Regions from separate parts of the Paenibacillus tianjinensis genome, predicted to be linked through region 2. Evidence: predicted binding sites of a transcription regulator. Region 2 holds the regulator's gene; each other region holds the start of a gene.

The links. The regulator Rex, encoded in region 2, represses fermentation and respiration genes when NADH is low (regulators of the CRP and FNR family bind a similar motif). The targets are predictions, from matches to a motif close to TTGTGAAATATTTCACAA.
Region 1: a site for Rex is predicted at 1,561-1,578, ahead of nirB (nitrite reductase large subunit NirB). Genes of this name have one in related genera too.
Region 3: a site for Rex is predicted at 1,306-1,323, ahead of JRJ22_RS28815 (cytochrome ubiquinol oxidase subunit I). Genes of this name have one in related genera too.
Region 4: a site for Rex is predicted at 1,518-1,535, ahead of qoxA (cytochrome aa3 quinol oxidase subunit II). Genes of this name have one in related genera too.

What each region holds. Positions count from the first base shown of each region.
Region 1 covers NZ_CP070969.1:4,418,865-4,422,038, forward strand. The annotation lists gene nirB (nitrite reductase large subunit NirB) at 1-1,457, opposite strand, end outside; gene JRJ22_RS20660 (hypothetical protein) at 1,708-2,406, opposite strand; gene ric (iron-sulfur cluster repair di-iron protein) at 2,629-3,174, opposite strand, start outside.
Region 2 covers NZ_CP070969.1:3,942,469-3,945,642, forward strand. The annotation lists gene JRJ22_RS17925 (cell wall elongation regulator TseB-like domain-containing protein) at 1-40, opposite strand, end outside; gene JRJ22_RS17930 (amidohydrolase) at 77-1,378, opposite strand; gene JRJ22_RS17935 (redox-sensing transcriptional repressor Rex) at 1,365-2,018, opposite strand; gene dinG (ATP-dependent DNA helicase DinG) at 2,187-3,174, opposite strand, start outside.
Region 3 covers NZ_CP070969.1:6,230,394-6,233,567, reverse strand. The annotation lists gene JRJ22_RS28830 (S1C family serine protease) at 1-191, shown strand, start outside; gene JRJ22_RS28825 (cold-shock protein) at 578-778, shown strand; gene JRJ22_RS28820 (cold-shock protein) at 983-1,213, shown strand; gene JRJ22_RS28815 (cytochrome ubiquinol oxidase subunit I) at 1,437-2,843, shown strand; gene cydB (cytochrome d ubiquinol oxidase subunit II) at 2,830-3,174, shown strand, end outside.
Region 4 covers NZ_CP070969.1:888,862-892,035, reverse strand. The annotation lists gene JRJ22_RS03810 (polysaccharide deacetylase family protein) at 118-1,260, opposite strand; gene qoxA (cytochrome aa3 quinol oxidase subunit II) at 1,782-2,789, shown strand; gene qoxB (cytochrome aa3 quinol oxidase subunit I) at 2,826-3,174, shown strand, end outside.

The DNA.
Region 1 (3,174 bases), 480 kb from region 2:
CAAATGCCGGCTTTGGCGCTCTGTTGGAAGCTATCGCCAAGGACAAACTGGAGAATCTGTTCCACGACAGGCTTACAGCCGCCGCAGGAACGCGTGGCTCCGGTGCAGGCTTTAATTTCATCCACAGTGGTAAATCCGTTCTCTGTCACTGCATCGACAATCGCCTTTTTGGTGACCCCATTACAGCCGCAGACAATTTCTTCATCAGCCATCGTTTCGACAGATAAGCCTTGTTTGGCTCCGCCACCGCCGCAGCAGCCAGTACCCATTACTTCATTGTATATTTCATCAGTCATTTCAGAGCCCTGCTTCACCAGCTTCTGCAGGCTGGCCGATTCGGTAACATCACCGAACAATACTGCACCGACGATAATATTGTCCTTCAGCAAAATCTTCTTGTAGGTTCTCTTCCACTCGTCTTTCGCTGAAATAACCGTATGCTCAGCTGTTTCCGTAAATTCACCGGCGGAGAATACATCTACTCCGGAAATCTTCAGCTTCGTAGCCACAACCGACCCTTCATATGGCTGGGTGGATGCTCCGACAAGATGCTTAGCCAGCACCATACCCTGTTCAAACAGCGGTGCTACCAGACCGTAGCAGGTCCCGCGGTGTTCTGTACACTCTCCGACAGAATAAACATTCTCCATAGAGGTCTGGAGATAGTCGTTCACGACAATCCCGCGGTTAACTGTAATACCGGAGTCTTTAGCAAGCTGAGTGTTCGGCTTAATCCCGACAGCCATCACCACGAAATCCGCCTGCAGCTCCGTACCGTCACTGAATCGCAGTCCGTTAACCCGCTCTTCGCCTGTCAGCTCAACCGTCTGCTTGCCCATGGCAAACTTCACGCCTTGACGTTTCAGTTCAGCCTGCAGCATGGACGAAGCGGTATGATCCAGCTGCCGCTCCATCAGGTCCTCCAGCAGATGCACTACTGTCACATCCATGCCGAGATTAACCAGGCCTTTGGCTGCTTCGAGTCCGAGCAGTCCGCCGCCGATCACCGCTGCTGTACGGTACTGCTTGGCTGCAGCCAGCATGGCATCGCAATCTGCGATATCGCGGAAGCCGACTACGCCTTCTTTGGTGCTGCCCGGAACAGGAAGAATAAAAGAGTTCGAGCCTGTTGCAATAATCACTTTATCGTATGAAACGCTTAAACCGTTATCCGCGATGACCTGACGGGTATCTTCATCAATCCGGACTACGGTAGTCCCAGTATGCAGGGTAATATGGTTGTCTTCGTACCACTGGCGGTCATTCAGAATAATGTCCTCAATGCTTTTGCTGCCTTCAAGAACATATGAAAGCATAATCCGGTTGTAGTTAGGATGAGGCTCGCTGCCGAAGATGGTAATATCATAAGCGCCGCCCAGCTTAAGAATCTGTTCAATTGTACCCACGCCTGCCATCCCGTTGCCTATTAATACTAATTTTTCTCTCTCCACTCTCACTGTTAAAACCTCCCCGAAGCATCTAAATTCCTATGAAAACTTATCTCGTAAGAGAATTATACATTTTAAATTTGAACTGCATTTGTGATTGTAATCACATCAAATGTGAATTTTTTCACATTTTACACGCCATGTTAGCTTATCGCGATTCAATGGATATCTCCAACTAAAACAGCCATGCTTCTCTGCAGCCAGCTGCGGCAACAGAGAAACATGGCTATAGACAAAGACTAGTCAGATTACAGCATCACTATCGCAGTACAAGTGATAACTCCAGTTCATCCTGTATTCTTAGCTTCATATCGATACCGCTGTCTAGTAGCGTCTTATCGTTCAATTTCAGCTTCCATTCCTCATTGGTAAGCGGTTTATACTCCTTGACAGTCAGCACAGTCTTATTATTCTCCGCCAAATGAACAATTCCGCTGCTCAGAAGCAGGCCCCTTACAGACAGATTCTCCGTAAACGGCTGAACGTATGAATGTGTCAGCTCCGGCTGCTCACTCCCCCCGTTCACTTTAAAGATAACAGGCTGAAACGGAGTATTGGGTGCCGCCGCCTGTGCAGTAATCACTAGATTATCTTCCTGCTTAACTCTGGTATCCATATCTGTAATCCGCTTGCCGTTCAATTGAATTTCCCACACCATATCTTTCGCCAATGATACTTTATTTACAGTAAGCAGCGTAGATCCGTCTTCAGCAAAAGTGACGAGACCGCTGTTCTTAAGCAATTCCTGAATCGTTATCTCCTGCTTATACGCATCACTAAGCTGTCTGCCTGAACTCCCGGTCAGATCATTATCTCCCACCCTAAGGGAAAAACCAGGCTGGGTTGCCCCGGCGTCTGCAATATTTCCCTCCAGATTGCTATTAAGCTCAGAACAGCCTCCCATGATCACGACAAATAGAAGGCCCAGACATACGCGCCACATCAACTTCACAGACATTCCCGGCACCGCCCTTTTTTGCCTGATCACAGCTTCCAGCATTTCTCTCAGGCTTGTAGTCTTTATGTATAGTGTCCTTTTCGCTTCATTATTTTCACATGATTTATTAATTAAGGCAATATGAACATGGCCCTTCTGCTTAAAAAAATATCTCCGCCCGCGCAATTCCGGCAGTACAACAAAAAAAGTCCCCGGAGGGACTTCTTTTTACATTTCACCGGATTATTGGTAGCGCAGGAAAAGGTTATTATTCTCCAGATGCACATGCTCGAAGGTCATTCCTTCCAGCTCCTCGAGCCGGGCATACGTCAACCGGTAAGTCGTGCAGGCATGCTCGGGCGGGGTGAAGTCATTCGTCACCGCGCGGAGCTCACGCAAAATCTCGCCTGCTCCATCATGTTCCGCTTCCAGTCCCGTCAGGAGGCCACGCAGTTCAGCCAAAGCTTCCTCGCTCGGATTCGCGCTGTAGGCGAGCATTTTCGGGAACTCAATTTCTTCTTCCTGTGCTGTATGCTTCAGCAGATCTTCACGCAGCAGGTTGAATAAGCGGTAAACTTCGGCCAAATGCGGGGAATCCTCGCCGTGGACTCGGAATACCTTGGTTACGTTCTGGCTGATCAAAGGCAGCTCTTCACGCAGATACCGGTGATGCTTGTTCACGATATGTTCCACCAGTTCCTCTGAAGTTGCTCCGTTCCACTTGGTGTCTTCTTCTAGCACAGGATGCTCCTGGGCCAGCTTGTGCAGATCGCTTAGCATCGCATCCGA
Region 2 (3,174 bases):
CGCCAATCCCCAGCGGAAGCCATTTTTTCCTTTTCCTCAAAGTGCAGCTCCCTTTCCTTAAAATAACAACCTGAAATTACCGTTTGAGCAGGCTTTCAAAGGTTTCCTGCGCCTTACGGCGGATTTCTTCCTCATCCAGCGTCAGACACCGGCCGTGCTTTACAACCTGCCGGCCGTTAATCCAGACATGCTCAACATCCTTGGCACTTGCCGAATATACGGCGTGGGAGAGCAGATCAGAATGCGGCAGCAAATGAGGCTGGTCAATATCAATAGCAATAAAATCAGCCTTCATACCTGCGGCAAGGCGCCCGACATTGTTCAGATAGATCGAGGCAGCGCCGTATTCTGTCGCCATCAGCAGTGCTTCCGGAGCCGGTACTGCAGTCGGATCTCCGCTTACACCCTTATGGATCAGCGCTGCAAGCCGCATTTCCTCGAACATATCCAGGTTGTTATTACTGGCTGCTCCGTCAGTTCCGAGCGAGACCTTCACTCCGGCTCTCAGCAATTCAGGTACACGGGCAACTCCGCTCGCGAGCTTCAGGTTACTGCCCGGATTATGGGATACGCCAACCTTATAACGGGCCAGAATCTCAATTTCTTCATCATTCAAATGTACACCATGGGCAATCAGGGACGGTCTGGTGAACATACCGAGCTTCTCCAGATGAGCCACCGGGCGCAGGCCGTAATCGGCCACATTTTGCTCTACCTCATGGCGCGTTTCGGACATATGCGTGTGCATCGGCAAATCCAGATCATGGGCTGCCTGCACAAATTTCATGAAAAATTCGGGCGGACAAGTGTACGGAGCGTGAGGCGAGAGCATTGCCGTAATCCGGCCGTCTGCCTTGCCGTGCCAGTTCCGGGCGAACTCTACGGCTTCGGCAAGCTTCTGGTTCTGCACATCCTCCGGGCATAGACCGATCGCACCGCGCATGAGCACCGCACGGATGCCGGACTGCTCTGTCACCTCTGCAACACGGTCCATATGATCGTACATATCCAGGAAGGTCGTTGTGCCGCCCTTCAGCATCTCGAGAACAGACAAGGCAGTCCCCCAGTATACATCGTCTCCGGTGAATTTCGCTTCCATCGGCCACATTTTTTCCTGCAGCCAGCTCTGAAGCACCATATCATCACCATAGCCGCGCAGAAGCGACATCGCTGCATGGCCATGAGTATTAATCAGACCCGGCATAAACAGCAGGCGGCTGCCGTCAACGGTCAGGACACCCTCTTCAAAGGCGGGCTTGTCTTCCCCTATGTATGTGATCAGGTCATTTTCTATGGTCATATAACCGCTCAGGACGGGTTGCACCGAACCAGGTACGAGGAAGCGTCCATTTTCGATTACTGTCTTATTCCTGCTCATCCGAATGTTCTTCCTTTCCATCATGCAAATAATAGGCCAGACTCTGGAGGTCGGTTGTAAAATCGGCTGCATGAATGCGAATTGTTGGCGGGGTTTTTAAAATTACCGGTGCAAAATTCAGGATCGCTTCGATCCCTGATTCCACCAGAATATCAGCTACATTCTGAGCTTCGTTGTCCGGAACGGTGATGATCCCAATCCGGATCCCCTGATCACGAATCGTCTGGCCCAGCTCTTCCATCGGCTGAACAGTCAGGGAGTTGATCTTCTGTCCCACTTTAGGCGCATAAGAATCAAAGACAGCCGTAATTTTCATCGTATCCTTCAAATAGGCGTTATAGTTGGACAAGGCGTGACCGAGGTTACCGGCACCGACCAGAGCCACGTTGATCTGCTGGTCAAGCTTGAGGATGTGGCGGATTTTCTCGATCAGGTAGGATACATCATATCCAATGCCCTTTCTGCCAAAATCACCGAAATAGGCCAGATCCTTACGGATCTGAGCCGGGTTGAGATCCAGCTTCTGCCCTAGCTCCTGAGAGGAAACTGTGGCGATTTCACGTTTCTGGAGATCGTTCAGAAAACGCAGGTACACAGGGAGCCTGCGGACAACAGCCTCCGATATTTTATCCGATTTCATGTTTTCTCCTCCTAAAATAAAAATCACACTAATGCATAGCTTATGAATCCGCGAGGCGCGTTCCAGCAGCATAACCGGGAACGCGCATGCGGAGTTTAGAACATTTATGGTCAAACTATCAGAACAAAACAGTACAAGATAATTGCAATTTCCGGTTGCTGAAGGAGGTCACTGAATGTTGGACTCATTGCCGCCTTCAAGCCATTCTTCAATTCTCGGAACCATCTGATCTGTCAGCATATGCTCCATTTTGGGACCGGGAAGAGAATACAGGAAATACTTCCCGTAATAGGCTTCGATGACCCTGGTATCATATACAATGACAATTCCCCGATCCTGAGCCGTCCGAACCAGCCGGCCAAACCCCTGCTTGAAGCGGATAACCGCCTGCGGAACAGACAGCTTCATGAAAGGATTCTTCTTCTGAGCCTGTAGCAGCTCGGACTTCGCCTCTGCGAGCGGATGGTTGGGCGGCTGAAACGGAAGTCTGACGATCGCCAGGCAAGTCAGTGCCTCTCCGGGTATATCAACACCTTCCCAGAAGCTGCTGGTCCCGAGCAGCACCGAAGCCGAGCTGTCCTGGAACCGCCGGATCAGCTTGCTGCGGCTGCCTCCCTCCACCCCTTGGCCAAGGACCGTAATATCCTCAGATGCCAGTGCTTCCTTAAGCGGGTCATATACCTGACGCAGCATCTTATAAGAGGTGAACAGCACAAGCATACGGCCTTTGGTTGCGACCGCCGTTTCCGCCAGTGAATGCACCAGCTTATCCACAAAGCGGGCATCCCCCACACTGCCCTTGACGCTGGGGAAATCACGCGGAATAACAAGCAGCGCCTGTTCGCGGTATTTGAACGGTGAAGGCAGCAGTGCTGTCATCAGACGGTCCTGTTCGGCGGCCTCGCTAAGTCCAAGATTATCGATCATGAACTGGAAGGATTTATCCACGGAAAGTGTCGCTGATGTCAGCACAATACTCTTCTTCTTGTCGAAGAACAGCTCCTTAAGCTGTGTGCTGACATCAACCGGAACGGCATACAGCTGCAGCGATTTGCCGCGGTAGTTGCCGCTACCCTCCATCCAATAAACGATGTTCTCGTCATTTAAACCCATGAAGAAACGGATCTGTTCACGGATTGAGGCTAGATCCTTAAAC
Region 3 (3,174 bases), 2.3 Mb from region 2:
CACAGGCTGCAGGCCTTCAGTTCAACGACGTGATTACGAAGTTTAATGATCAGCCGATTACATCAACTCTTTCGCTGCGTAAATATCTTTATGAGCAGACCAAGATCGGTGACGAGCTGAAAATCACGTATTACCGGAATGGTGAAGTGAATCAGGTTACGGTGAAACTTCTTGAGAAACCGGAGGAATAAAAGCCGGAGCAGCTGTATATAATGAAAAGGCAGTCATGAAAAAGGAAGCGGCTTGGCCGTCCTGATATTTTTTTGGGACGGCACCGTTTCAGCCTGAATTGATGTGGGTAATGAATGATACAGTGCGGAATTTTCCTTTATATGTAGACTGGCAGCCCTTACATTGGTAAGTACTCCTTATAAGGGAAAAAACGGAGAATTTCGGATAAGCCAGCTTGCCTTTGTTCCGCGGGTGTGGTAACATGAGAATAATCATACATTTGATACCTAATTTTCACATTGAAAAGGGCTGTCATATGGAATAACAACCTTTTTCAATGTGTGAATTTTTTCTTTGTTTGAAGATAAAAAGAACATATTAATTTAAATTTGTGGAGGTAACACACATGCAAACAGGTACAGTTAAATGGTTCAACGCAGAAAAAGGATTCGGATTCATCGAAGTTGAAGGCGGAAGCGACGTATTCGTACACTTCTCCGCTATCACTGGCGAAGGATTCAAAACTTTGGACGAAGGCCAACGCGTTGAATTCAACGTTGTTCAAGGCAACCGTGGACCACAAGCCGAAAACGTTGTAAAACTGTAATAATAGAAGCACCGTCCCCGCTTTTGTAAGTTGGGACGGTCTTTTTTTATAAAGATCAGACCGAACTTCACCATCGCAAATACAGCCTGATCTTAGCAGAGGAATAACGCTAACGAAGGATTTGTCAGCACCCTGTAAGAGCATCGTTAGATGCTTTTTTACTTGTTTCTCAGGCATGTGACATAAAGGAAGGGAGGAACGGCAATGAACTACCGGAAGAAGCCTATGGAGGAAGTACCGGAAGAAAATACCGCAATTTGGGCCTGTACCAATGATGGTTGCAATGGATGGATGAGGGACAATTTCGCATTTGAACATGCGCCTTCTTGCCGTCTCTGTCATGCCCCAATGGTCCGCAGTATGAAGATGCTACCGCAACTGCTTAATTCCAATGGCGATCTAAAATCATTGAAGAAGGGTATTTCCATTACCTGACCAATGCCTTTATGAGTCAAGCTTAATATAGAACGATGAACAAATCCAAGACGGTGAAACCGTCTTATTTTTTTTGCTTTCTGGGTGTAATATTGTGATATTTGTCACAAATTTATTGAATTTTAGCGCCAAACGGGGTGTATAATGTGATTATTGTCACACTGTGATGCTTAAATTTTTGACAGAATAGATGTAATGAATGGGGAGAAGGAAGGGGAGAAATATGGATACAGTAATGCTGTCGCGTATACAATTTGCGTCGACGACGATCTTTCATTATTTCTTTGTACCGGTGTCGATTGGTCTGGCACTGCTGATTGCGATTATGGAAACGATGTACGTCAGAAAAGGCAATGAAGAGTACAAAAGAATGGCGCAGTTCTGGGGGAAGCTTTTCCTGATTAACTTCGCAGTGGGTGTAGTAACAGGAATTCTGCAGGAGTTCCAGTTCGGAATGAACTGGTCGGACTATTCACGCTTTGTCGGTGACGTGTTCGGAGCACCGCTGGCGATTGAAGCGCTGCTGGCCTTCTTCCTGGAATCCACGTTTATCGGATTATGGATTTTTGGCTGGGACAAGGTTTCCAAGAAGATTCACCTGCTGGCGATCTGGATGGTTGCACTGGGGACTACCCTGTCGGCGTTCTGGATTCTCACAGCGAACTCTTTTATGCAGCACCCTGTCGGCTTTGCAATGAATAATGGCCGCGCTGAGATGAATGATTTCCTGGCGCTGATTACAAATGGACAATTGCTGGTTGAATTACCGCATACCCTGCTCGCCGCCTATGCAACGGGCGCGTTCCTGGTGACCGGTATCAGTGCATATAAAATGCTGAAGAAGCAGGATGTGGCTTTCTTTAGAAGATCGTTCGAAATTGCGGCGATTGTCGGTATCGTCTCTTCGGTGGGTGTAGCCGTTGCCGGACATGCTCAGGCACAGTACCTGGTGGAAACACAGCCAATGAAAATGGCCGCTTCTGAAGGACTCTGGGAAGACAGTGGAGACCCGGGGGCATGGACGGTCACTGCTTTTATCGATCCTGTTAATAAGGTGAATTCCGGGGAAATCAAGATTCCTTACCTGCTGAGTTTCCTCTCCTACAGTGAATTCTCAGGCAGCGTCAAGGGGATGAATACCCTGCAGGCTGAATATGAACAACAGTATGGTCCCGGGAATTATATCCCGCCTGTACGCACTACGTTCTGGAGCTTCCGGATCATGGTTGTTGCAGGCTCGCTCATGGTCGTCCTTGGTCTGTATGCAATGTATCTGATGTGGCGTAAAAAGATGGAACGTCCGAATACCTGGTTTATGCGGTTCATGTTCTGGGGGCTCTTGCTTCCGCCAATCGCTAATACTGCGGGCTGGATTATGACCGAAATCGGACGTCAGCCTTGGACTGTATTTGGCCTAATGACGACAGAAGACAGTGTATCACCTAACGTTTCGGCGGGTTCGATCCTGTTCTCGGTAATTACTTTTAACGCCATTTATGCCATATTGGGTCTTGTATTGATCGGTTTGTTTGTCAAAGTTATCAAAAAAGGCCCTTATCACATGGATCACGATCACGGTGAATCACATGATCCGTATAGCAAGGAGGGAACAACGCATGCTTTCTCTTAATGAATTATGGTTTGTGCTGATTGCGGTCTTATTTATCGGATTCTTCTTTCTGGAAGGCTTTGACTTCGGCGTAGGAATGGAAACACAGATCCTGGCCAAGAATGATACGGAGCGCCGGGTGCTGATCAACTCGATCGGACCTTTCTGGGATGCCAACGAGGTATGGCTGCTGACAGGGGCAGGGGCGATGTTCGCCGCCTTCCCGAACTGGTATGCCACGCTGTTCAGCGGATTCTATATTCCGTTCGTCTTCGCCCTGCTGGCGCTGATTGCCCGCGGTGTAGCCTTTGAATTCAGAGGCAAACGCGATTCGCTGGCCTGGAAAAGAACC
Region 4 (3,174 bases), 3.1 Mb from region 2:
TAGATTGAACTTGTGATTTTTTATTATGAGATGGCCGTAAGCGTCTTAACCTTTCTCAGCAAAAAAACAGCGGCCGGCAGAATCACTTCTGCCGGCCGCTGTTTCACTTCTCGCCGCTCAACGTTCATCCTTCCAAAAATTCAGCGGTTTAAGATCCTTAGTGATAATCGCAAAGCTGTATCCTTCCTTCTTGAAGGTCTCCAAAAGACGCGGCAGCACTTTAAGCGTCGCCTTCTGGTCATGCATAAGTATGACCGGATTCGTCTTCGATTTCTGCAGTTTATGCACCTGACTCATGACGGAAGCATAGATTTTGCCGCTATCTTCCTTGTACCTCCAGTCTTCTGAGTCGACATTCCAGTCCCATAAATGATAACCCTGGGTCAACACCTTATCTCTGAAGGCTTGAGTGAAATAGGGTTTGCTTCCGTATGGCGGCCGGATCAGTGACGTTTCCGCTCCGCTGATTTTCTTCAGCACCGCATTGTCTCCCGCCATCTCTGCCAGTGCAGCGGCCGGAGATGCATAGAATTTCTCCTTGCGGTGAGTCATTCCGTGCAGGCCAAGCCCGTAGCCTGCCTTCACAATCTGTTTCACCTGGGAAGGATAACGGTTCATGTTGATCCCCAGCATAAAGAAGGTCGCCTTTGCATCATATTTCTCCATTATACCCAACAGCTCAGAGGTCGTTGCCGACGGCCCGTCATCAAATGTAAGATACAGGGTCCGCCCCTTGGCCTCAGAAGTAGCCGGAGATGTATCCGCAGAAGCAGTTCCGCTGGCGGCCTGCGGTGTCAGCTTGTCTTTATATTGAACAATGAAGTCCTCGTCGCTCAGCAGCGCCCCGGCATCCCGTACCCGAAGTAAATATTTATCCGGCTGAAAGGTTAAGCTATACCCAAGGTAGGTGCTGATCCGCAGAGGCACCATCAGCTTACCGTCCTTCAGGAAAGTGCTCATCGCAGCAAATGTTCCGTCCGGAAGCTGAAGTCCCCCGTCATTGTTAAGCAGCCGTACCGTATGATCTCCGGCCGCAACTTCAATTCCTTCCTGCAGACCGGTAATGGTCCATTTCAGTTCTGCGGATAGCGCACGAAGCGGAACATAATAGGTATCCTTAACGGATACAGCTTCGATTTCAGTCAAGCTATCGTTGACACCCAGCTTCAAGACTGATCCTGCCCCCGCAGCCTTAGCTGTGGTTTGCAGAATCCCAAAACATAAGAATAATGACATTAATAAAGCCATTGCTTTTTTCATAGGCACGAGCAGAATCTCCAATCTATGTATATTTACCTCTAACTCTATCATACATAGATATAACGTAATTTGAGAGATTGTAACCCAATCCATAAATTATTGTTACTTTTTCGGGCTGTGACATATGACATAGCAAGCCCTTCTTATACAAAAAGGCAGTGATTCCTTATATTTCGTCGAATGCTGTCGCATCAACAAAAAAAGCGGTTAAACAGCATCGTTTTTACACATTATAATTGTGACGAAATTAGCAACATTTGTGAATGTTTGAACAAATTTTGAACTACCTTAAATTCAGCTTAAAGCCCGTCGCTACAGTGATCTTTGTCATACCTAACCGCACTTGTAACAAATTGATCACAGATATTTAACTTTATCGCCATTATTAAGGTCGATAATAGATATTATGTTAAAATATGTATTTTGCAATTAGGGTAAGTAATTCTTACTATAGATACAGGTTAAGCTTTCCCAGCCATCGAACGGCTAATGAAAAGAAGTATTGAAGGAAGGAGTTCTATATGAAAAAAAAGGGACCGTTATACGCTTTGTTTCTGAGCCTGCTCTTCATTCTGCCGGGATGCAGTTCACTTTCCGTACTGAACCCGAAGGGGCCGGCTGCCCGAACTTTATCTGACACGATCATCCTCTCCATTCTGGTGATGGCCGGTGTCCTCGCAGTTGTCTACATCTTATATATCTTCGTCCTGGTAAAATACCGGGCAAAGAAGAGCAATGAAGGGTACATTCCTGAACATGAGGAGGGCAATAAGGTTCTTGAGGCCATCTGGATTATCATCCCGATCATCATCGTAGCCTTTCTGTCTGTTGTGACTGTTAAGTCCACGCATGCGGTCGAGAATGTCGCCACTGAGTACAAGGATCAGGATCCGCTGGTCATTTATGCTTCGTCCTCCAACTGGAAATGGCATTTCAGCTATCCTGAGGAAGGCATTGAAACAGTGAATTACGTCAACATTCCCGTTCACCGTGCGGTAGAATTCAGATTGTACTCCTTCGGGACAATCACGAGCTTCTGGGTTCCCCAGCTTGCCGGTCAAAAATACGCGATGAGCGATATGATTACCGAGCTTAACCTCTCGGCCGATACTGTGGGCTCTTATATCGGAAAGAACTCGAACTTCAGCGGTAAGGGCTTTGCCCATATGGAATTCGAGACGCTTGTAATGACCGATAAGGATTACCAGGATTGGGTGAAGGAAGTTAAAGAAACTGCACCTGCACTTACCGAAGAGGAATTCAAAGGTCTGCTCGCCGCCGAAGTACTTGGGCGCAAAACCTACTCATCTACGCATCTGACGTTCAGTCCTCCTCCGGGTGACCATAACGAGCATATGAGCGGAAACGGCTCGGAAATGGATATGGAGAACGGCGGTATGGAACATGAGGACAACAAGGAAATCCATCCTTCTCCGGAGCCATCCAGCCAGACAGAGTTTGATAGTGTGCCTAATCCGGAAGTTAATGAACCGCTGCCAAGTTCGCCTGTTGAAGAAACTACGAACTAATGATGCAATAGCAACAACCTGAAAGGAGCCACCCTAATGGATTTAGACAAATTTAAGGTTCACGGCGAACCCTTGATTTACGGAGCCATGGTCAGTATCGCACTCGCTACCATCGGGATTCTCGTCGGGTTGACCTATTTCAAGAAATGGGGATACCTGTGGCGCGAATGGCTTACTACCGTGGATCACAAGAAAATCGGGGTTATGTATATTCTAGCAGCACTTCTGATGCTGTTCCGCGGCGGCGTGGACGCGATAATGATGCGTCTGCAAACCGCAGCACCGGAAATGAAATTCCTCGATGCGCAGCATTATAACGAGGTATTTACCACTCACGGCCTGATTATGATTCTCTTCATGGCCATGCCTTTTATCATCGGTCTGA